Linked DNA regions of Arenibacter algicola. The main gene of each other region encodes a partner of the protein of the gene in region 2 in a complex. Links are inferred from orthologs where the notes say so. Each region holds a gene or a part of one and is shown on either strand. Other genes may lie near its edges. The genes, in order: tsaB, tsaD and tsaE.

Region 1 (7,195 bases), on a different replicon or contig from region 2:
TTGGCGTTAATATCGATTGCCTTTTCCTGGGTAAACTCGGTAAACTGAAATAGAACCGAAGGCTCTACTTGCCATTCGCTCTTTCCAAACACATAACCCGATGATATGAGGTATTTTCTTAAGTTATTGGACTCTATGGCCGAATATAGATCCCTACCTCTCCCCATTAGATTATGGACAGCGGCATGGGCATAGAATTCCATAAAATTATAGGACATTCCCAAATCCATATTAAAATAGCCAACACTATTCCTGGAACCCGTAATTATTGGATCTGGAATAACAGAAACAAACTCCGACTCGTCCAAATTACTTTGCTGTATGCCTGCACTAAGTCCAAAAGAGAGTTGATTTAGACTTCTAAAGTCCCCACCCAATCTCAAATGATGTGCATAGGTAAGTTTAAATCCCGTTTGGGAATGATAGCCGTTGGCATCATTGAAAACGGTAGCTCCATAGCCGCTTCTTTCACCAACCCTAAAATGTGCATTCAAGGTCTGCATATTGGGAGCCTCATCTACACTAAACCATTGTTTTCTAATAGTTGCCCTAATTTTCCCTCCTTCGCCTATTCCGGCCATAGACGGGTATACCAAATAGTAGTTATCCGCTAAATAATCAAAATAAACAGGAACGCCTTCTTGAGCAATGGACTGATAGCCAATCGCAAAAAACGAAAGTAAAATCAATAAATGTCGTTTCATTTAAGATGAGGGGTGCGTTAATAACATCGTCCAAATATAAATGATAACGGTTGAAATACTACATTATTATATATGCCATAACTTAGAAAACCTTCGTACTTTTGTAAAAAATATTTAAATGGAGGAGTTTATAATTACCGTGGTACCCACGAAGAATCCGGCGATACTGAAATTTGAGACTAATCATTTCATAACAAAAAATAATAACTACGAATTCAAAAACATAGACGAAGCTATAATTTCGCCTTTGGCCCAACAGTTATTTTATCTACCGTTTATTAAAACGGTCTATATCTCAGGTAACTTTATAGGATTGGAGCGTTATGATATTGTGGAATGGGACGATGTTAAGGATAGTGTGGCACAGCAGTTGGTAGATTATCTTAATGCTGGCGAGCCTGTTGTTAAGGAGGATGAAAATCAAAAGAAGGTGGCCGTAACAGTGTATGCCGAAGTTACCCCCAATCCGTCCGTGATGAAATTCGTGACCAACAAAAGAATTGTACCAACGACTTTTGAATTTAAAAACATAGATGAGGCCAAAGATTCGGAATTGGCCAAACAACTATTTATGCTGCCCTTTGTAAAGGAAGTGTTTTTTGATGTTAATTATGTTTCCATAAACAAGTATGATGTTGCGGAATGGGACGATATTACCTTGGAGCTTCGTGAAAAAATCCGGGATTTTATTGCGGCCGGCAAGGAAGTGGTTTCGGCCAAGAGTCTTCAAAAACAAAATACCAACACCCCGGAAGCCCAATTGGAAGACACCAATTTGGACGACATATCCAAGCAGATCATTGATATTTTAGAGGAGTATGTAAAACCCGCAGTAGCTAGTGATGGTGGCAACATTCTCTTCAAGTCCTATGAAGAGGACACAAAAACCGTCAACGTTATTTTGCAAGGAGCTTGCAGTGGTTGCCCATCATCTACCTATACTTTAAAAAATGGAATCGAAACCATGCTTAAAAATATGATGGGCGATATGGTAAATGAAGTAGTTGCCTTAAATGGTTGATTTTCAATAACAATAACCCTTCATTCTGGCTTTTATTTGTTAACTTTAAGAGAATCTAAAAATTTATACTATGTCTATCTTAAAAGTTATCGAAGTATTGGCAAATTCCAACAAAGGGTGGGAAGATGCTGCTAAAAATGCTGTTGATCATGCTTCCAAAACGGTAAAAAATATACGTTCGGTTTACATTAATGAACAAAGTGCTACCGTTAAGGATGGAAAAATCGACAATTATCGGGTAAATGTTAAAATCACTTTTGAAGTGAATTAATATTATTCGTATTTCAATCAATAAGCGCCGATAAAAGGCGCTTTTTTTGTACTATATTTTTCTAACCCTAATCAAAACTCTAGATTCCAACAGTAATTGTCAGCAAGATTAACAATTGTTTAGTGTTTGGGATTTGACAAGGAAATGGATTTTTTATTGTTTTGCAAAAAATTAAAATTACATGAATATATTGAACGACTACGAGGACAACATTACTAAAGCCCAGGAATGGGCATGGGAAATTTTGCCCGGTTTGGCCACCTCCCTGGTCACAGCCGCACTTATTTTTGTAGTAGGTCTTTGGATTATAAGATTAATCAACAGAATGGTCAAGAAATTTTTTAGGAAGGCCGAATACGACCCTTCCCTGGAATCGTTCTTGATGAGTTTTATCAGTATCGGCCTTAAAATAATGCTATTTGTACTGGTAATTACCCAGATGGGTGTTCAATCCTCTTCCTTGGTGGCCATTATTGGTGCCGCCGGTCTGGCCATTGGCCTGGCCCTACAAGGTTCCTTGGCCAATTTTGCAGGAGGAGTACTTATCTTGGTGTTTAAACCATTTAAGGTAGGTGATTTTATCTCCGCCCAAGGGGTAGATGGCACGGTTAAGGAAATTACCATTTTTACAACTAAACTAAGCACCTTTGGAAATCAAATCGCCATAGTTCCCAATGGCCAATTATCCAATAACAACATCATTAATTACAATGCCCAAAACACGCGAAGGGACAAGATTGCGGTGGGTATAGGGTATGGCTCCAATATAAAATTGGCCAAAGAAATTTTACTGGAGATATGTGCGGAGAATGAAAACATCCTAAAAGATCCGGCCCCAGAAGTATATGTGGCCGAATTGGGAGATAGCTCCGTTAACCTTTCCTTGCGTTTTTGGGCCGAAAATGAAGTATTTTGGGCAGCCCACTTTCATGTTATGGAAGAGCTAAAAAACAGGTTTGATGCCGCAGGTATAGAAATTCCTTTCCCGCAAAGGGTTATCCACCAATCTTGAGTCTAAGATTTTTTGGATGGCAACATAAAGTCCTTTAAATAGTATGGTTCAAAGTAGGCGACATTTTCAAAATCGTTTGCTTTGAACTTTTTATAGGACAATACTCCCATTTCTTTAGCTGTAGGCAATGCCGAACGGTAACTAAAATTTGGGTGATCCAACAGTTCCCTGCATTTTTCCGCTCCGTCCCCAATTAGCAAAACACTGCCCTTTTGTGCATATTCCAAAAAACTATCCTTGTTGATAATTTCTGCTCTGGTCTCCCTTATATTGTTACCTTCCGCATCAAAAACTGCCGAATATACTTCCATTCTCCTGGCATCCAAGAGAGGAATTATAAAATCATAGGTTTTTTCATATCCCTGCTTGGACAAACTTTCCAGTGTGGAAACCGATATCAGCGGAAGATCCAATGAAAAACAGAGCCCCTTGGCTGCCGACACTCCTATTCTCAGTCCCGTATAAGACCCAGGACCCTTGCTAACGGCAATGGCGGATATATCCTTAAAAGTTAAGGAAGCCCCTTTCAAAGCTTCCTCTATAAAAATGTGCAACTGTTCCGAATGCGAATAGTTTGGACTATTATCTTCCCTTAAAGAAATTATTTCCCCTTTGTTGGCAATACTCACGGAACAATTCGTGGTTGCGGTCTCTAAATTTAATATCATAGCCATAATAGACCGCAAATATAGCTTAATCCAATGTTATAGGTAAACCAAAATAAAATTCCAGAACCTTTAATCTAAATATATAGTCATATTTGGTCCTTATTAATTCGGCCTCTGCATTATCTACCCTGGACTGCGACTGACTAAAATCGAAGGCGTTCATTAGGCCTACATCAAATCGCTCTTTTGAATAATTATAGGCCAACCTACGGGCATCCAAAGTTTTTTGGGCAGCTTCATAGGCCTTTGAAAAGCTCTTAACATCTACATAGGCCTGATTGACATTGGTTTCCAAATCCAATTTATCCTGTTCCAACTGCAAACGTGACCTTTCTACCCCAATTTTGGCCCTTTTAATATTGTTGTTAACACTAAATCCATTAAATACAGGAATATTCAATTGCAGCCCATAGGCAATACCATCCGTTAAATACAACTGGTCGGCAAAGGCGATTCTATTAAAAGTCACTGGATCCCTAAATTCGCTTGAATATCGTGTGCCATAGTTAAAGAAAGCCCCTAAAGTTGGGTAAACTGCACCTTTGGCTATTTGTAAATCTTTTTGAGCCAATTCCACATTGGAAAGTGAGAATTTAATGTCATTCCTAAAGGTAAGGGCCTTGTCGAAAATCGTTTTGGGGGAATTGTCCAATATATTGGAGGGTGGAATGTCAAATTCCTCATCCGCGATATCAAAATTTTCGTAGTCCCTGATTTGAAGCAATTGTGCCAAGCTAATCCTGGAGATCAACACTTGGTTCTCACCATTTACAATTTGCTGTTCCTGATTCGCGGCAGTAGCCTCTATTTCCAACAAATCACCTCTTGGAACAACACCGGCATCCACCAATTCCTTGGTCCTGACCAGATCCTGCTCGGTAACGGCATATTGTGCCCTAAAGACTTTAAGCGACTCCTTATTGGACAAAACCTGTAAGTAGGCATTGGCCACCGCAAGCATAATATCGTCCTTTAAGTTATCCAATCTATATTGATTGGCCAAGGCATTCAGTTTTGCCCTATTTAACCTATGAATATTCCTGAGCCCATTAAATAGATTTACCGAGGAACTAAATCCTCCTGATGCAGTTGTTACGGTTCCAGTGACCTGTTGGTTCCTGGATTGATCCAAAACGAGCCCAGAATTACCGGAAACACTTGCATTTGCATTAAAATTGGGCAACATATCACCGATGGCATCGGACTTATCTATTTTGGCATTTTCAAGATCGAGTTCAAACTGCTCTATGGTCAAGTTATTCTCCACGGCATAGTAAACACATTCTTCCAAGGTCCATTTCTTTTCTTGGGCGGATAGTACGCCACAACAGAAAATAAACAACCCTATAAGTATCTTAATTTTCATGTTTTGATTATTTTTTGATTGTTTTTTGATTGATGTTCCGCTTATTTGCCTTCCTCTGTTTCACTATCTTCTTCGGTACCTTTCTTAATAGGCTCCGTTTTGTTCCATATCTTCACCTTATCATCCTTGGTAATGCCCGAAACAATTTCCACATTAACCCCGTCCGAAATCCCTATTTCAACATCCTTTCTTTCAAATTTTTGTTCCTCTACAGTACCTATGGCCACTTCAACAAAGGGTTTATCCGTTACCTTATCAAATTGTAAAAGCGCCTCTGGTATTACCATTACACTATCCTTCTTTTCCAGTACCAAGGAGGCATTGGCACTATAACCGGCACGGATCAAAAAATCGTCCTCCACGGTTACATCGCCCTCTATCTTAAACTGTACAGCTCCAGATTCCTCAACCCCCTTAGGTGCAATAAACCTAAGTTTGGCATCAAACTTTTTATCGTTAATGGCGCCCAAACTAATTTCCAGGGGCATTCCCAATTCCAATTTTCCCACCTCACCTTCATCCACTTTCCCTTCAAATATCATAATACTCAAATCGGCAATAGTGGCTATGGTAGTCCCGTCATTAAAGTTGTTACTCTGAATTACCTGATCTCCTTCCTTCACGGGAATCTCAAGGACAGTCCCGGAAACAGTAGCCCGAATGTTAGTGTTGGCCGTGGCACTGCCACCGGCAGACCCATCACGGATAATCTGGTAATCGGATTGTGCGTTCTGAAGTTCCAATTTTGCCTGGTCATATCGCAACTGTTGCGTATTAAAATCTTGGGAAGAAATTACTCCTTTATCAAATATGGCCTTATTCCGGTCATATTCAATCTTGGTATTGTTCAATGCTATCTCTGCATTTTTTACCCGACCTCTAGCCTGGTTCATGGACTGTTCATTAGGAACCACCTTTATTTTTGCAATTAGGTCGCCCGCATTTACCTTGGCACCCTCTTTCAAAAAGATTTCGTCTATAATACCTGAAATCTGAGGTTTTATCTCTACCTCGTCCTCGGGCACTACCTTTCCGGTTGCCACAGATTTCTTTTGGATATTGGCGGTAAAAGGATTTTTAGTCTCGTAGGTAATGGCCGACTTACTATTCGACTTCACAAAAAAGGCCGCTGCCCAAAGAGCTCCCAGCACCAAAACTCCGATTAGCACATATTTTACAATCTTGTTCATTTTACTATATATTTATTTTTATTGGTTTGTTTTATTCTTCTCTTAAAGCATCTATTGGTTTTATACTTACTGCTCTTTGCGCAGGTATCAGGCCTATTAATGTCCCAAGCACTACCATTAAGGCCAAGGCCCCCAAAACATAAGGTATGGGCACAGTTGGATTGGCGTAAGGAAAATCCATACCCTGGGTTAACTTATTGATCAGACTTAGCACTCCCGCCCCTAGAACTATTCCCATAACGCCGGCCAGCATGGTTAGAAACACCGACTCCAGGATAATAAGGGAACGCACTTCCTTTGGGGTGGCACCAAGGGCACGCCTAACTCCCAATTCTTTGGTCCTCTCCTTTACCGAAATCAATAAAATATTGCCAATCCCTATAACTCCCGCCAAAATAGTTGCAATCCCAACCACCAAGGACATGAATGTAAGACCCTTTGCAAAGCCAACAATTCTGTTGAATATTTCTCCTAGATTGAACGAACCAATGGCACGCTCATCCTTTGGGTTTACGTTGTGAATAGTCTTAAGAACCGCTTTCACATTTTCCTCCACCTTAATAACATCTGCGTCGTCATAGGCTGCGATAGCGAACCAACCCACATTTTCACCTGTATTATATAATTTTTTGAAAGTAGTAAAGGGTATATAAATATCTGAATCGCTTTCAAATCCACCTCCGGGCGTAAACTTGTGCACTCCCACTACTTGGAAAAATACATTATCGATCCTAATATATCCCCCTATGGGATTCTCATCACTCTCAAACAAATCCTTTTGCGTGCGCTCCCCGATAACACATACTTTTCTGGCACCATCAATATCCTCATCATTTATAAATCTGCCCCCATCATAGATTTTCTTGGTTGCAATTTTTGTGGAAATGGGATAATCGCCATAGACCGCATAATTCCCAGACTTACCGCTTCTAATAATCTGGGCCGGGCTACCTCCAAAAATGC
Region 2 (7,153 bases):
ATCACCTTGCCCAATAAATTGGATTGAGGGGTCTTGATGCTGAGGGAGTCAAAACGCATCTGCTGTTTGGTATACTTGAATTCTGTGGCCATTTCATTCACGACCACTCCCCTTTTACTATTAAAGGACATCTTTTGAATATTGGCCGCCACATCCGGACCAACAATGGTAAAATCCGAAGCGGAAATATTAAGATCTACAAAATTCAACATTTCTGTTGTCTCCCTATTTTCGTCTATGAGCTTAAATTTACTATCGCTTATTTCTACGTCGGAGGAAGAAAAATAAAATGGCGGAGTCCCCGGGGCACGGGGTTTTTTATCGTCCAACTTATCAATAAACACCTCAAGATTGGTGCTCTTGTCATCCTGATAGGTTCTAAGTTTAAAATTGAGTCGCTCTATGGCTATATCGCCAAACTCCAATTTACCGTTCACCAAATTCCTAACGTTAAGGATGGAGGTACTTAAATTATCTATATAGAACAGGGTGTCCTGTTTGTAATCCTCAATATAAACGCCTTTGAGTGAAGTATCCCAGGAAATTAGGGAAATCCTTAAACGATCAATATTAATATTGGTGCCAAATTCCTTATTGATCTCTGTTGTGGCATACTTGGCAAAACGGGTCTGGACAAATGGCAAGGAAAGTATAACACTGCCCAAAACGCAAATAAGAACGAGCACCAAAAATACTCTGACCAGAATTTTTCTTAATTTTTTGATAGGGCTTTATGTTTTACCTTTGTACATTCAAATTTTATTCCAAACAAAGTGGATAATAAAACTATTTATATTTTAGCCATTGAATCCTCGTGCGATGACACTTCTGCCGCAGTATTGTGCGGCAATAGGACACTTAGCAATATTGTGGCCACGCAAAAAATACATGAGGAATACGGCGGGGTTGTTCCCGAACTCGCCTCACGGGCACACCAACAAAATATTGTACCTGTGGTGCACCAAGCATTAGCCAAAGCAAATATCGATAAAAAACAGTTATCCGCCATAGCTTTTACACGCGGACCAGGACTAATGGGATCTTTATTGGTAGGAACCTCTTTTGCCAAATCCCTTTCCTTGGGATTGGGTATTCCTTTAATTGAGGTAAACCATATGCAGGCCCATATTTTATCGCACTTTATTGAGGAAGAAAATTACAAAATGCCTTCCTTCCCCTTTTTGGCAATGACCATTAGTGGAGGACATACGCAAGTAGTATTGGTAAAGGATTACTTTGACATGGAAATTTTAGGCGAGTCCTTGGATGACGCGGTAGGGGAAGCCTATGACAAGAGTGCAAAAATATTGGGACTTCCATATCCAGGTGGCCCCCTGGTTGACAAATATGCCCAGTTGGGAAACCCCAAGGCTTTTCCATTTCCCAAGCCCAAGGTAGATGGATTAAACTTCAGTTTTAGCGGTCTAAAGACCAGTATTCTGTATTTTATACAGCGGGAAACAAAAAATAATCCAAATTTTATCGCTGAAAATTTAAACGATATCTGTGCTTCCATCCAATATACCATCATCAATATTCTAATGGATAAAATAAAGAAGGCCGTGAAGCAGACTGGTATAACACAAATAGCCATTGGCGGTGGAGTGTCTGCGAATTCGGGCATTAGACAGGCCCTTAAAAAGGCCGAGGAAAAATGGGGATGGACCACCTATATCCCAAAATTTGAATATTGTACGGATAATGCCGCCATGATTGGCATTGTAGGATATTTGAAATACAAAGAAATGGACTTTGTAGACCAAAGTATTACCGCCAAGGCGAGATACGTGATTGAATAACAAGGTGAAAGGTTCAAGGTTCAAGGTCCAAGGTCCAAGGTTCAAGGTTTAAGGTTTACTGAATATTGCTCCATTGCTTGATAGTCCTTGACTAGGACAAATGATTTTTTTGAATATGTATCTTGAAACCATAAAATATTATGGCATACAACGAACAATTTGCGCAACGAATAAGAGCCAGTTTTGAATTGCAGCCCCAAGCTGTGCGATCGAATATTACCGAAAAGAAAATGTTTGGTGGAATTGCCTTTTTATATTGTGGCAAAATGACCGTAGGCATTATAAAGGACAATCTTATGGTAAGGGTCATCTCCAGTAAAATGGATAGGATTCTGAGTTCTGAACACGTAAGGCCTATGGATTTCACAAACCGTCCCATGAAAGAGTTCGTCTATGTGTCCCAGGAGGGAATTGATACCGAGGAACAATTATTAAATTACATTGAATTAGGACTGGAACACGCCAAACAAAAACTGAATAAATTATAATCTTCACAACTAGAGCATGCAACTTTTCTACCATCCCGAATTAGAAAACAATACGGACCAATTTATTTTTCCTCCCGATGAAAGTCGGCATATTTCCAAAGTACTGAGGAAAAATGCGGGCGATATTTTGCAGATCACCAACGGCAAAGGGCTTTGGTTTGAAGCTGAGATTCTTGTTCCCGACCATAAAAAATGTAAGGCAAAAGTAGTTTCCCGAACCCAGGTACCGCCAAAACCGTATCAACTCCATATGGTTGTGGCCCCAACAAAACTTAACGACCGCTTTGAGTGGTTTTTGGAGAAGGCAACGGAAATTGGGGTTCATCAGATTACCCCCATTATTTGTGACCATTCCGAAAGAAAGGTCATTAAAATGGACAGAATGGAGAAAGTTATCCAAGCTGCCATGAAACAATCCCTACAATCCCATTTGCCACAATTAAATCCCGCTATTTCCTTTAAAGAATACATGACCCAACCTAAGAGTGGGGAACTTTACATAGCACATTGCGAGGAAGATAAAAAAACGGAACTGTCCCATTGCGCAGCTGCCAAAGAAAACACTACCATCTTAATTGGCCCGGAAGGCGATTTCTCTCCGGAAGAGATAAAATTGGCCTTGGACAACGGATTTGGGGCGGTTGCTTTGGGAAACACAAGGTTGCGCACAGAAACTGCAGCCATAGTGGCCTGTACCACCATTGCCTTAATTAACTTGTAATGCACAACTGGACATATCTTGGCGAGGTATAGTTTTATTAAGAATTAATATTCTTTGCCAAACCATGGAATGTTATACATGGCCCTTTTAGTTTTTTAACTGGTTAATATTCTTAAATTTGAATATCGTAATAGTCCGAGTGCATATGAAGCAGCTAGTTATAATATTATTGATATTCAATTTTTATATGACCGATAGTTCATACGCGCAGGAAATCGCCATTTTAAAATATGGTGGCGGAGGTGATTGGTACGCCAATCCTACAGGACTTCCTAACCTAATAAAATTCTGCAACCAACAACTTAGGACTACCATAGATCCCAAGCCGCAAACAGTGGAGGTAGGTAGCCCCAATATCTTTCAATATCCATTTATACATATGACCGGGCATGGAAACATATTTTTTTCAGGGGAGGAAGCAGAAAACCTAAGAACTTATTTACTGGCCGGCGGATTTTTACACATAGATGACAATTATGGAATGGAACCCTATCTGCGCAAAGAACTCGCCAAAGTATTTCCGGACAAGGAACTCATAGAATTAGGAGCAGATCACCCCATTTTTCGGCAACAATTCCAATTTCCAAAAGGATTGCCCAAGATACATGAACATGACGGCAAACGTCCACAGGCGTTTGGCATTTTCGAGCAAAACCGCCTAATACTTCTTTTTACATTTGAAAGCGACCTTGGGGACGGTTGGGAAGACCCTGAAGTGCATAACGACCCCCAAGAGGTCCGATTAAAGGCTTTACAAATGGGGGCCAATATTATCTCCTACGTTTTTAAAAGTTAAAATATGACATCAAAGACAATAGCAGAAGGTATTTTAAGGGCTCTTGGAGTTATTGTAGCCATTGTAATACTATTGGCTTTCCTATATAAAAATAGTGCCGTACTTATATACATAGCAATAGCTGCAGTTGCGAGCTTGATTGGACGGCCCATTGTTTTATTTTTTCGTCAGAAATTAAAATTCAACAATACGGTGGCTGTTATAATAACTATGATTTTCCTTGTAGGGGTCGTTGCCGGGGTAATTGCCCTATTTGTACCCTTGCTTATTCAACAGGGACAGAACCTATCCCTTCTTAACATAGATGCCTTACAGACCAATTTGGAGGACTTGTATCGCCAGCTCCTGCAATATATTGGGGTTAAATCCGAAGACTTGGAGCAAAGTATTAAAGATTCCCAGTTGTTTTCCAACCTTAACTTTGGAATTCTTCCAGATTTCCTAAACTCAATAATCGGCATATTGGGAAGTTTTAGCGTAGGACTATTTTCCGTACTTTTTATAGCCTTCTTCTTTTTAAAGGACAGTAAGCTTTTTGAAGCATCCATACTCACCCTAATCCCTGATAATAAGGAAAATAAATTTCAACATTCCATGGAAACCATCAAAAATTTGCTTTCCCGGTATTTTGTTGGCCTGGTGCTCCAAATCTTGATCCTGTTTGTCATTTACTCTATTGTCCTTTTCATTTTTGGAATCGAAAACGCTATAGTAATCGCCTTTCTCTGTGCCCTTTTAAACCTTATTCCCTACATAGGCCCTATTATTGGAGGCATATTAATGGCGGTTTTAACCATGACCAGTAACGTGGGAGCCGATTTTAGCAGTGTAATTTTACCAAAAACCGGCTATGTAATGATCGGTTTCATCATTGGCCAATTGGTAGACAACTTTTTCTCCCAGCCTTTTATCTTTTCGAACAGCGTAAAATCGCACCCTTTGGAAATTTTCCTGATCATCATTATTGGAGGTTTGCTCCTAGGAGTAACAGGAATGATTATAGCGGTACCTGGCTATACGGCGATAAAAGTGATCTTAAAGGAATTTTTTAATGAGAATAAAATTGTGAAATCCCTTACCAAAAATTTATAACCCCACCTTGAACAAAAATATACTAACATCTGAAATTCAATACTTTATAAACAAAAATTTAAGGACGGAACTTATAACTATTTTGTTAAAACCCTTGAACCTTGAAGGTGTTAGCAACAAGGAAATTGCAGAACAAATTGAAGCCAAGAACAGATGCTTGGATAAGCTTCCCACCTGGTTTGGCACTGAGAATATCTACTACCCCAACAAATTAAATATTGAACAGACTTCCTCCGAAACAACCGCCCAATATAAAGCCGGGATAATAAGTGGAACAGCACTATTGGACATGACCGGCGGCTTTGGGGTAGACAGTTATTTTTTCAGCCTCAATATAGGACAGGTACATCATTGTGAAATGAACATGGAACTATCCCAAATAGCGGCACACAACTTTAAGGTTTTGGGCAGGACCAATATTTTTACCCATGCCATGGATGGCATAGATTTTTTAAAAAATTCGAAAGTTGAGTTTGACTGGGTATTTATAGATCCTTCCCGTAGAAATGATGCCAAAGGGAAGGTTTTTTTATTGTCGGATTGTATTCCGAACGTACCGGATAATCTAGATGCTATTTTGTCCAAGGCGAAGAAAATAATGATAAAAACCTCCCCTCTGCTGGACCTATCGGCCGGCCTTCGGGAGTTGCACTTCGTAAAGGAAATACACATTGTTGCGGTTAAAAATGAAGTAAAGGAAATCCTATGGATATTGGAACAGGGCTATGATAATGAAGTTTTGGTAAAAACGGCAAACCTTGGCGGATCAGAAATGGAAAAGTTCAACTTTTCACTTGATGATGAAAAAATAGCGCACTCCAATTACTCGGACCCCCTTGAATATTTATACGAGCCCAATTCGGCCATTCTAAAGTCGGGGGCCTTTAAGACCGTAGGGGATAAATTCAATATGTATAAGTTACATGATCACTCGCATTTATACACCCAAAATCAATTATTGGATTTTCCTGGCAGGAGGTTTAAAGTTATCAAGACCATTCCCTTCAATAAAAAAGAATTACAAAGACTGGAATTAAAAAAAGCAAATATTACCATTCGGAATTTTCCGATAAGTGTGGCGGAAATAAGGAAGAAATTTAAGATTAAGGATGGTGGGGAGGTCTATCTGTTTTTTACCACCAACCCGAAGGGTGAAAAAATTGTGGTTGAATGCCACAAAATTTAAGCGAGTGGGAACGTGCTGCACTAAACAAAACTAGGTGACTTCACTCCCCGATACAATTCGGGACGTTACAAAAAAGCAACTCCTATTAAAGTGACTGGATCAGTCGTATCAAGGCCTATCACTATTACTTAAATAACGAATCGCAATAACATTAATACAAAGTCTAACAGTTAAGAGATGGAGTGCTTGGGTGTCCAAGAAATCTTATTTTTCCGAGCCAAGGTTTGCGCTTTCTACCACTTTTGGCTTCTCCTTTCTAGGGGAAGGTGGATTCTCGACCAGGAGCCGAGGAGTCGGAAGGTATTGGATTTTAGACTACTGTAATAATAATCCCTGACACGCCGTTAATCGCAATCCCATTTAAAATTGGCCACCTTGTCATTGGAGGCAGTACCCAAATTGTAATGCCACCACTCCGTTCTTATGGACCAAAATCCATATTTTTCCATGGTTTCCTTTAACAACAACCTATTATCCAGGACATTCCTAGGTAGATCCAAATTGTCATGGTAAGCCCTTTTTCCAAAAAAATCAAAATCGGTCCCCATATCCAATTCTTCCCCATCCAAGGTGGTCAAAGTAATATCAACAGCACCGCCTTTATTATGTATAGATCCCTTAACAGGGTCGGCAACGTACTGCGGATTGGGGACTATGGCCCACATTTTATATTGTACGTCGTTTGGGCGATAACAGTCAAAGAACTTTATTTTAAATCCTTTGTCCATAAATTCCTTGTTGGCCAAAAGCAGTGCCCGGGCCGTTTTAACCCTAGTGTAACATTCCGCACAATCGTAGACCTTGGCCTTTAAAAAATTATTTTCTGTGGCATAGCGCAGGTCGTACACAAAATCCTCGCTATAATCGGCCAACCTTACAAACAAAGTGTCCGCAAGACCGTCCAGGGATTTAAGATTGGTTTTGGGAACTTCCTCTTTCATCACTTTCCGCATTTTTACGGAATCCTTCACCTCAACCGACTTTTCCACATCTTCCTTTGGATTCTTGTTCACCACAACTTCCTTACAACCAAAAGAAAGGGTCAATGCCAAAAGTACCATTCCCTTAAAA
Region 3 (7,185 bases), 990 kb from region 2 along the record:
ATTTGCACTTAAAACCGACTCAGAATTAGAAAGGGCATATTTTTTATTCAAACTTATAGCCAACGAGCCCCTGGTTAAAATTGGCACTGCCGTAACCAACTTTGCCATAAAAGCGCACCTACCTGTGGAAAAACTTATCCGGGCCAGTGTTTTTGATCATTTCTGTGGCGGGGTAAACGAAGAAGAGTGTATGGTGGTGGCCGACAAAATGTTCGAAAAGGGGGTAAGCACTATTTTGGATTATTCCGTGGAAGGACAGGAAGTTGAGAATCAGCTGGACTCCTGCTACGAAAAAGCCTTGAAAACCTTAGATTTTGTTAAAGAAAATTCAGCTATACCTTTCATAGTCTTCAAACCAACCGGTTTTGGACGTTTTAAACTTTATCAAAAGATAACGGAAGGCCACAGCCTTAACAAAGATGAAAAAGAAGAATGGCAACGCGTTGTAAATAGGTATGACAAGGTCTGTAAAAAAGCCCATGATCTGGAAGTTTCTATTTTGATAGACGGGGAGGAAAGCTGGATGCAAGGAGCAGCAGATGAACTGGCGGAAACAATGATGCGGAAATACAACCAAAAGAAGGCTATTGTTTTCAACACCCTACAAACCTATAGGTGGGACCGCCTTGATTATATAAAAAGACTTCATAAGGATGCCCTAGAAAACAATTATTTTATAGGGATGAAAGTAGTCCGTGGGGCCTATATGGAAAAAGAAAATGACAGGGCCGAGGAAAAAGGTTATCCATCCCCGATCTGTGAATCCAAAAAAGCAACCGATGAAAATTTTGATAATGTGGTAGCCTATATGGTGAAAAATTTGGACACCATGTCCCTTTTCGCGGGAACCCATAACGAGATAAGTAGCTACCGGTTGATGGAACAAATGGAGGCCAGTAATATTGAACACAACGACCCTAGAATTTGGTTTGGACAACTATATGGAATGAGTGACCATATATCCTTCAATCTAGCGAAAGAAGGATATAATGTAGCCAAATACCTGCCTTTTGGACCGGTGAAGGACGTAATGCCCTATTTAATACGACGGGCGGAGGAAAATACCTCGGTAGCGGGCCAAACCAGCCGGGAACTCACCTTATTGAAAAAAGAACGGAAGCGAAGAAAAATCTAAAAAGCAACACTTTCTATGACGGCCTTTTCGGAACAGTTTTTCACTTTCAAGATCGCCGATTTATCCTTCACCATACCCTCAATATAATAAGTTTTGCAAGGTTTGGTCTTGGTTTCACTCATACCAAAATCTACATCACCATTGTATAAAAAACCGTTTATATCGGTACTGTCCAAATCCTTTTGTTGGATTAATTGAACAATGGCGTCCGAATAGGAAATTTGCTTGGACCTGATATCCTTTAAGGTCCTACAATTTGGGAAATAGCAGAATTCGGTACCGGTTTCCTGCGATTTTTTCTTTAGAAAAATCGTCAAAAAAACCAAGCCAATAGATAATCCAAAAATAAAGAAGCCCAAACGCTTTAAAAATGCCATAAATTAAAAAATAAGAAAATTAATATCGCTGTATGAGAGGTCGAACCACTCTCCAACAGATTTATTGGTCAGGATACCATGGTATAGATATAGACCATTGCGCAGGCCCTTATCAAATCGCAATGCATTTTCAAAACCACCATCTTCCCCAATCTTTAGCAAATAAGGAGTAAAAATATTACTAATGGAAATAGAAGCTGTTTTTGGATATCTCGAAGGAATATTGGGTACTCCGTAATGCAAAACGCCATTCTTAACTTTTATAGGTTTGTCATGGGTTGTTACCTCACTGGATTCAAAACACCCTCCCATATCGATACTCACGTCGATAATTACTGCCCCTTTCTTCATTTGCTCCATCATAGTAGTACTTACTACAACAGGTGACCGATCTTTGCCCCGGGTAGCGCCAATGGCCACATCGCAACGCTTTAATGCCTTCAATAAATTTTTAGGTTGAATGGTAGAGGTATAAACAGTCTGTCTTAAATTGGTCTGGATACTCCGTAATTTAGTAATGGAATTGTCAAAAACCTTTACATTGGCACCCAGCCCTATGGCCGATCTGGCAGCAAATTCACCTACAGTGCCCGCTCCTATAATCACAACCTCCACTGGTGGGACACCACTAATGTTTCCAAACATAAGGCCATTACCTTTGTTGGTGGCAGCCATAATTTCAGAAGCGATCAATACCGAAGATATCCCCGCTATTTCACTCAATGAGCGTACCGCCGGATATTTACCATCATCATCCCTAATATATTCAAATGCAATTGCAGTAATCCTTTTTTTGGCCAGTTCCTCAAAATACTTTTTACTTTGGGTCTTGATCTGCAGGGCTGAAATGATGGTCGATTGTGGGTTGATCAACTGGATCTCCTGTAAGGTAGCAGGCTCAACCTTTAGAATTATTGGACAGGCAAAAACTTTCTTGGTATCCCTAGTTATTTCGCCCCCGGCATTGGTATAATCCACATCGGAATAATTGGCACCATCTCCAGCTCCGGATTCAATTAGAATCCTGTGCCCATTGGCCGTAATTGCATTTACGGCGTCAGGGGTAAGACAAATTCTCTTTTCCTGGTATTGGTTTTCCTTTGGAATCCCAATAAAAAGCTCTCCTTTTTGTCTTAGGATTTCCAAAGTTTCTTCTTGGGGCAGTAATTGCTGCTTGCTAAACGGTGAGGAATGTTGGCTCATATGCTGTAAATCTGTCAGATAAATTCCGATATGTATCGAAACTATCCAAAATCAAAATTACGATAATTTTTCTTTTGCCATTTCGTCTTTTTGAAGTCGCTCTTTTTCTTTAAGTTCTTTTTCCTTGTATGCCTTTAATTCCCGGTCCATTGCCTCCAAATCGATGCCAAGAACATGTTTATCGAACAGCTTTAAGCGAATAAAATAAACAAATGGTATTACCACTATCATAATTGGCAACAACCAAAATATTTCTACCTCATCTATAAACCGATCTTCATAAATTAAAGAAACAACCTGAAAGACGTACATGGCTATCGGAATCAACAACACGTGATACCACCAATGTTTACAGGTAAAGAACCATAATACCAAGAGCACCAAGGGCACAAATTTGGCCATAAACAGCCACATAACGGTAATTATACTTAACTGATATTTACTTTCATAAGTATAAAAATAAAGGTCCAATGTACTTCCGGAAGGGAAGAACTTGTAAGAATAAAATATTAAGGGCGTCAAGGCAATGATTACCGCTACAATACTTCCAATTAGAAGACTTCTCGACTTCTTTGTTTTGTTGCTTTGGTCGACTTTGCGGAACGTTTTGAACATATTGGTCAAGTGGGTAATTGTTTTACTCTAATTATAACAAAAAAAATGGGCTTCTAGTATACAGAAGCCCATCTAAATATGAAAAGAATGCCTTAACCGTTCTTAGGCACTTTTACCTTTAAAATATCTATACCGTTCGCCGGCACCTTAATTTTTAATATGTCGATATTTTGTTCGTATAATGAATCGTCTTCTGCAGTGCTGTTAGGGGTACAGGAAAAACTCAATAATGAAATACATGCCGCAAGTGCAAAGCCTAGTAGGGAAGTTTTTTTAATCTTCATGGTTTTTAAATTTTAGGTTCGATAAAGGGTTTAATTTAAAAACAAAAATAGAAAAATATTTTACCCATCCCGCCGAACATCGATTAATTCATGTATTTTGTCTAAAAAAATTGTCAGTTGAAAAAATTTCATTTAACATATTCCGTATTCCTATAATAGAAATCATAAAGCAATTAAAGTTATAAAATTGATAGTTGCCTAGTTTTTTCATCCAGAATTTCAATCTTAATGTTAGTTGCTGTCTGCGGAAGTAAACCTTCAATTTTTTCCGGCCATTCCATAAATATCCATGCATCGGCACTCAGATACTCTTCCAACCCAAGATCCCAAGCCTCCGATTCGTCATTTAAACGGTAGAAATCAAAATGATACCCCAACAGCTCCCCATTCTCCCTATGATATTCGTTTACGATACCAAAAGTGGGACTGCTAGTAGATCCCGCACCATTCAATTCTTTCACCAAGGCTTTGATCAACGTAGTCTTACCGGCCCCCATTTCCCCATAAAAGCAGAGCGTTTTTGAAGGAAACTTGGTAATCAATTGTTGGGCAACATCAGATATTTGGGAAATGTTATAGGAAATTGTCATTTTAAAATATTAAAATTTGCGCAAGATAAATCCTATTCCCCATTTATTAAAATAGAAGTTTTATTTGCGTCATTGAAACTACGATCACCTTGGTTCCAAAACTACAAAGGGAATTATCATTTCTTCCATAGACACCCCTCCGTGCTGATAGGTATTCCTATAATAACTCACATAGTGGTTGTAATTGTTGGGATAGGCAAAGAACAGATCGTTTTTAGCAAATATGTACGAACTGCTAACGTTTATATTGGGCAAAAATATTTTCTTTGGATCTTTTGCTTCCAATACATCCTTTTCTTCATAGGTTAGGCTCCGACCTGTTTTGTACCGGAGATTAAGACTCGTTTCCTTATCACCGATTACCTTGGAAGGCTGCTTAACATTAATAGTGCCGTGGTCCGTAGTAACAATCAACTTTAATCCCAACCCTTGTGCCTGTTGAATAATTTCCAGTAAGGGGGAGTTCTTAAACCAACTCTGCGTTAGGGAACGGTAGGCCTTATCATTAGCGGCCAACTCCTTAACAACATCCATTTCCGTTTTGGAATGCGAGAGCATGTCCACAAAGTTGTAAACTATCACCGTAAGGTCATTGTCCTTTTGGGATCTAAAATTTTGGGAAAGGTGCTTCCCTTGTTTTAAGCTGCTAATTTTATGGTATTCCCACTTCAGTTCCAGCCCCAATCGTTTTAACTGTGCTTCTAGGAACTCCGCTTCAAAAAGATTCTTGCCCCCTTCCTCTGTATCATTTCTCCACCATTGCGGATATTTTTTCTCCATATCCAATGGCGTAAGTCCCGAGAAAACTGCATTCCTTGCATATTGGGTAGCCGTAGGCAAAATACTGAAATAGGGCAGTTCCTTACGTTTTCTATAGAAAGAATTTAAAGTATCTTCAAAAGCCATCCACTGATCATATCTCAAATTGTCTATGACCACCAATAATGTTTTGTTGTCCTTCAATTCCGGTTTAACCAATTGCCCAAAGAGGGTGTGGGACATAATGGGACCATCTTTATCGGTAAACCAACTTTCGTAATTTTTTTCGACAAATTTTCCGAACTGTTGATTCGCCTCCGTTTTTTGGGACTCCAATATTTCGAACATTCCTGAATCTTCAATTTCCTCCAATCTCAATTCCCACGAAATAAGTTTTTTATATAGTTCCGCCCATTCCTCATAACTGTTTACCATAGCCAATTCCATGGCAATTTTCCGAAATTCCTGCTGATAGTTGGCGGTGGTCTTTTCCGAGACCAAGCGGGAATGGTCCAAGTTCTTTTTTAGGGACAAAAGAATTTGATTGGGATTTACCGGTTTAATTAAATAATCCGCTATTTTGGAACCAATTGCCTCCTCCATAATCAATTCCTCCTCACTTTTGGTTATCATAACCACAGGAAGCGAATTATTGATCACCTTTATTTCATTCAATGTTTCCAAGCCGGAAATGCCGGGCATGTTTTCATCCAAAAAAACAATATCTACATGTGTTTCCTTTAATTCATCCAAAGCCTCCCGACCACTTAGACATGTAATAACTTTATAATTCTTGCCCTCTAAAAATAAGATGTGCGGTTTTAATAAATCTATTTCATCATCTACCCAAAGTATTGTTATCTTGTTCATTTAGTCCTTATATTTGCCTGCGTAAAGAATTCTGGTTTTGATAAAATCAAATAAGCTCAAAATTTTCAATGATCCAATTTACGGATTTATCGGAATACCCAATGCACTAATCTTTAATCTAATTGCTGAACCCTATTTTCAGCGCTTAAGGAGAATCTCCCAAATGGGGCTATCCTATCTAGTTTATCCAGGTGCCCACCATACCCGTTTCCACCATGCTTTGGGAAGCATGCACCTAATGCAACAGGCCATTCAAGTCCTGCGTTTTAAGTCGGTAGAAATTACAACAGAAGAGGAGGAAGGACTCCTTTGTGCCATATTATTACATGATATTGGACACGGCCCTTTTTCGCATGCCATGGAGCACAGTATTGTGGAGGGGGTAAATCATGAACATATATCCTTATTGTTCATGGAAGCCCTCAATCACAAATACAAAGGAAAATTAAGCACGGCCATTGACATCTTTAAAGGGCAATATCCTAAGAAATTTTTAAACCAATTGGTCTCCAGCCAACTCGATATGGACAGGATGGATTATTTAAAAAGGGATAGTTTTTACACTGGCGTTGCGGAAGGCAATATTAATTCCGAAAGGCTACTTACCATGTTGAATGTTCTAAATGGCGAGTTGGTGATAGAGGAGAAGGGGATATATTCGGTTGAAAAATTCCTAATGGCAAGACGCTTTATGTATTGGCAGGTTTATTTGCACAAAACCGGATTGGTAGCAGAACAGCTTTTGATAAAAATATTACAAAGGGCCAAGGAATTGTTGGCAAAAGGGGAAAATGTTCAATTTAATGGCGCCCTCAAGTTCTTTATGGAAAACAAAATTCCGAAAGAGGAATTTTCCCAGGATAAGTTGGAATTGTTTGCCCAATTGGATGATGTAGATATTTTGTGGGCCATTAAAAGTTGGCAGGATCATGACGATTTTGTATTGTCAAAACTCTGTAAAATGATCATTAATCGCAGGCTTTTACATGTAAAACTGAAGAACAAGCCTATTAATGAAGATAAACTGAACAGGCATTTTTTAAGTTTTAAAAACGAGCATCAATTAACGGATGAGGAAACGGCCTATTTTGTGTTTTCAGGGGAGATTAAAAACCAGGCGTATAACTCCAAAAGTCAGAATATAAACATTCTACGTAGTAATGGCAGAATTACGGATGTAGCCAAGGCCTCCGATCAACAATATTTGAAAACGCTTTCAAAGACGGTTACCAAATATTATATGTGCTATCCTAAAGTTTCCGTTTAACTATTTTTCTTACTTTTGTCCCCATGATATTTACAGCAAGTCAAATCGCGGGTATTTTGGAAGGGGATGTAGAGGGCAATCCAGA

The links.
Region 1: the proteins of tsaD (region 2) and tsaB are in contact, whole or in part, in a solved structure (PDB 4WQ4), measured with the Escherichia coli proteins. The link is inferred for Arenibacter algicola from one-to-one orthologs.
Region 3: the proteins of tsaD (region 2) and tsaE are in contact, whole or in part, in a crystal structure (PDB 6N9A), measured with the Thermotoga maritima proteins. The link is inferred for Arenibacter algicola from one-to-one orthologs. Residues at the interface, in WP_004082750.1 of Thermotoga maritima: Cys10, Asp11, Arg49, His50, Leu82, Gly84, Gly135, Gly136, Glu154, Thr155, Leu156, Asp157, Asp158, Ser159, Glu162, Asp165, Lys166, Arg169, Leu170, Tyr175, Lys213, Thr214, Leu217, Tyr218, Gln221, Arg222, Asn324; in WP_004082108.1 of Thermotoga maritima: Leu37, Gly38, Lys46, Lys57, Val59, Lys60, Ser61, Thr63, Phe64, Thr65, Leu66, Met67, Val69, Pro71, Tyr82, Arg83, Leu84, Asp86, Asp88, Phe89, Asp93, Ile128, Asp130, Glu131, Arg134.

What each region holds. Positions count from the first base shown.
Region 1 is NZ_JPOO01000001.1:734,424-741,618, reverse strand. Bases 1,847-4,674 are described here. They hold tsaB (tRNA (adenosine(37)-N6)-threonylcarbamoyltransferase complex dimerization subunit type 1 TsaB), read right to left. Parts: upstream 3,683-4,674; coding sequence 3,011-3,682; downstream 1,847-3,010. Other genes in these bases: U735_RS0103070 (TolC family protein), read right to left, coding at 3,702-4,674; U735_RS0103080 (mechanosensitive ion channel family protein), read left to right, coding at 2,178-3,008; U735_RS0103085 (dodecin family protein), read left to right, coding at 1,847-1,996. Also shown: U735_RS0103095 (PorP/SprF family type IX secretion system membrane protein), read right to left, coding at 1-704; U735_RS0103090 (NifU family protein), read left to right, coding at 823-1,725; more of U735_RS0103085, read left to right, coding at 1,796-1,846; more of U735_RS0103070, read right to left, coding at 4,675-5,042; U735_RS0103065 (efflux RND transporter periplasmic adaptor subunit), read right to left, coding at 5,084-6,232; U735_RS0103060 (ABC transporter permease), read right to left, coding at 6,264-7,195. UniProt on the Escherichia coli protein: Required for the formation of a threonylcarbamoyl group on adenosine at position 37 (t(6)A37) in tRNAs that read codons beginning with adenine.
Region 2 is NZ_JPOO01000003.1:1,540,841-1,547,993, forward strand. What follows is about bases 1-2,786. They hold tsaD (tRNA (adenosine(37)-N6)-threonylcarbamoyltransferase complex transferase subunit TsaD), read left to right. Parts: upstream 1-773; coding sequence 774-1,799; downstream 1,800-2,786. Other genes in these bases: U735_RS0117070 (translocation/assembly module TamB domain-containing protein), read right to left, coding at 1-686; U735_RS0117080 (TfoX/Sxy family protein), read left to right, coding at 1,940-2,287; U735_RS0117085 (16S rRNA (uracil(1498)-N(3))-methyltransferase), read left to right, coding at 2,304-2,786. In the rest of the region: more of U735_RS0117085, read left to right, coding at 2,787-3,008; U735_RS0117090 (DUF4159 domain-containing protein), read left to right, coding at 3,154-3,804; U735_RS0117095 (AI-2E family transporter), read left to right, coding at 3,808-4,896; U735_RS0117100 (THUMP-like domain-containing protein), read left to right, coding at 4,904-6,082; U735_RS0117105 (M15 family metallopeptidase), read right to left, coding at 6,427-7,153.
Region 3 is NZ_JPOO01000003.1:544,061-551,245, forward strand. What follows is about bases 2,500-5,317. They hold tsaE (tRNA (adenosine(37)-N6)-threonylcarbamoyltransferase complex ATPase subunit type 1 TsaE), read right to left. Parts: upstream 4,205-5,317; coding sequence 3,794-4,204; downstream 2,500-3,793. Other genes in these bases: U735_RS0112540 (alanine dehydrogenase), read right to left, coding at 2,500-2,715; U735_RS0112545 (hypothetical protein), read right to left, coding at 2,773-3,330; U735_RS0112550 (hypothetical protein), read right to left, coding at 3,423-3,614; porX (T9SS response regulator signal transducer PorX), read right to left, coding at 4,289-5,317. Also shown: U735_RS0112530 (proline dehydrogenase family protein), read left to right, coding at 1-1,135; U735_RS0112535 (DUF4258 domain-containing protein), read right to left, coding at 1,132-1,512; more of U735_RS0112540, read right to left, coding at 1,516-2,499; more of porX, read right to left, coding at 5,318-5,833; U735_RS0112565 (HD domain-containing protein), read left to right, coding at 5,871-7,100; lpxD (UDP-3-O-(3-hydroxymyristoyl)glucosamine N-acyltransferase), read left to right, coding at 7,124-7,185. UniProt on the Escherichia coli protein: Required for the formation of a threonylcarbamoyl group on adenosine at position 37 (t(6)A37) in tRNAs that read codons beginning with adenine.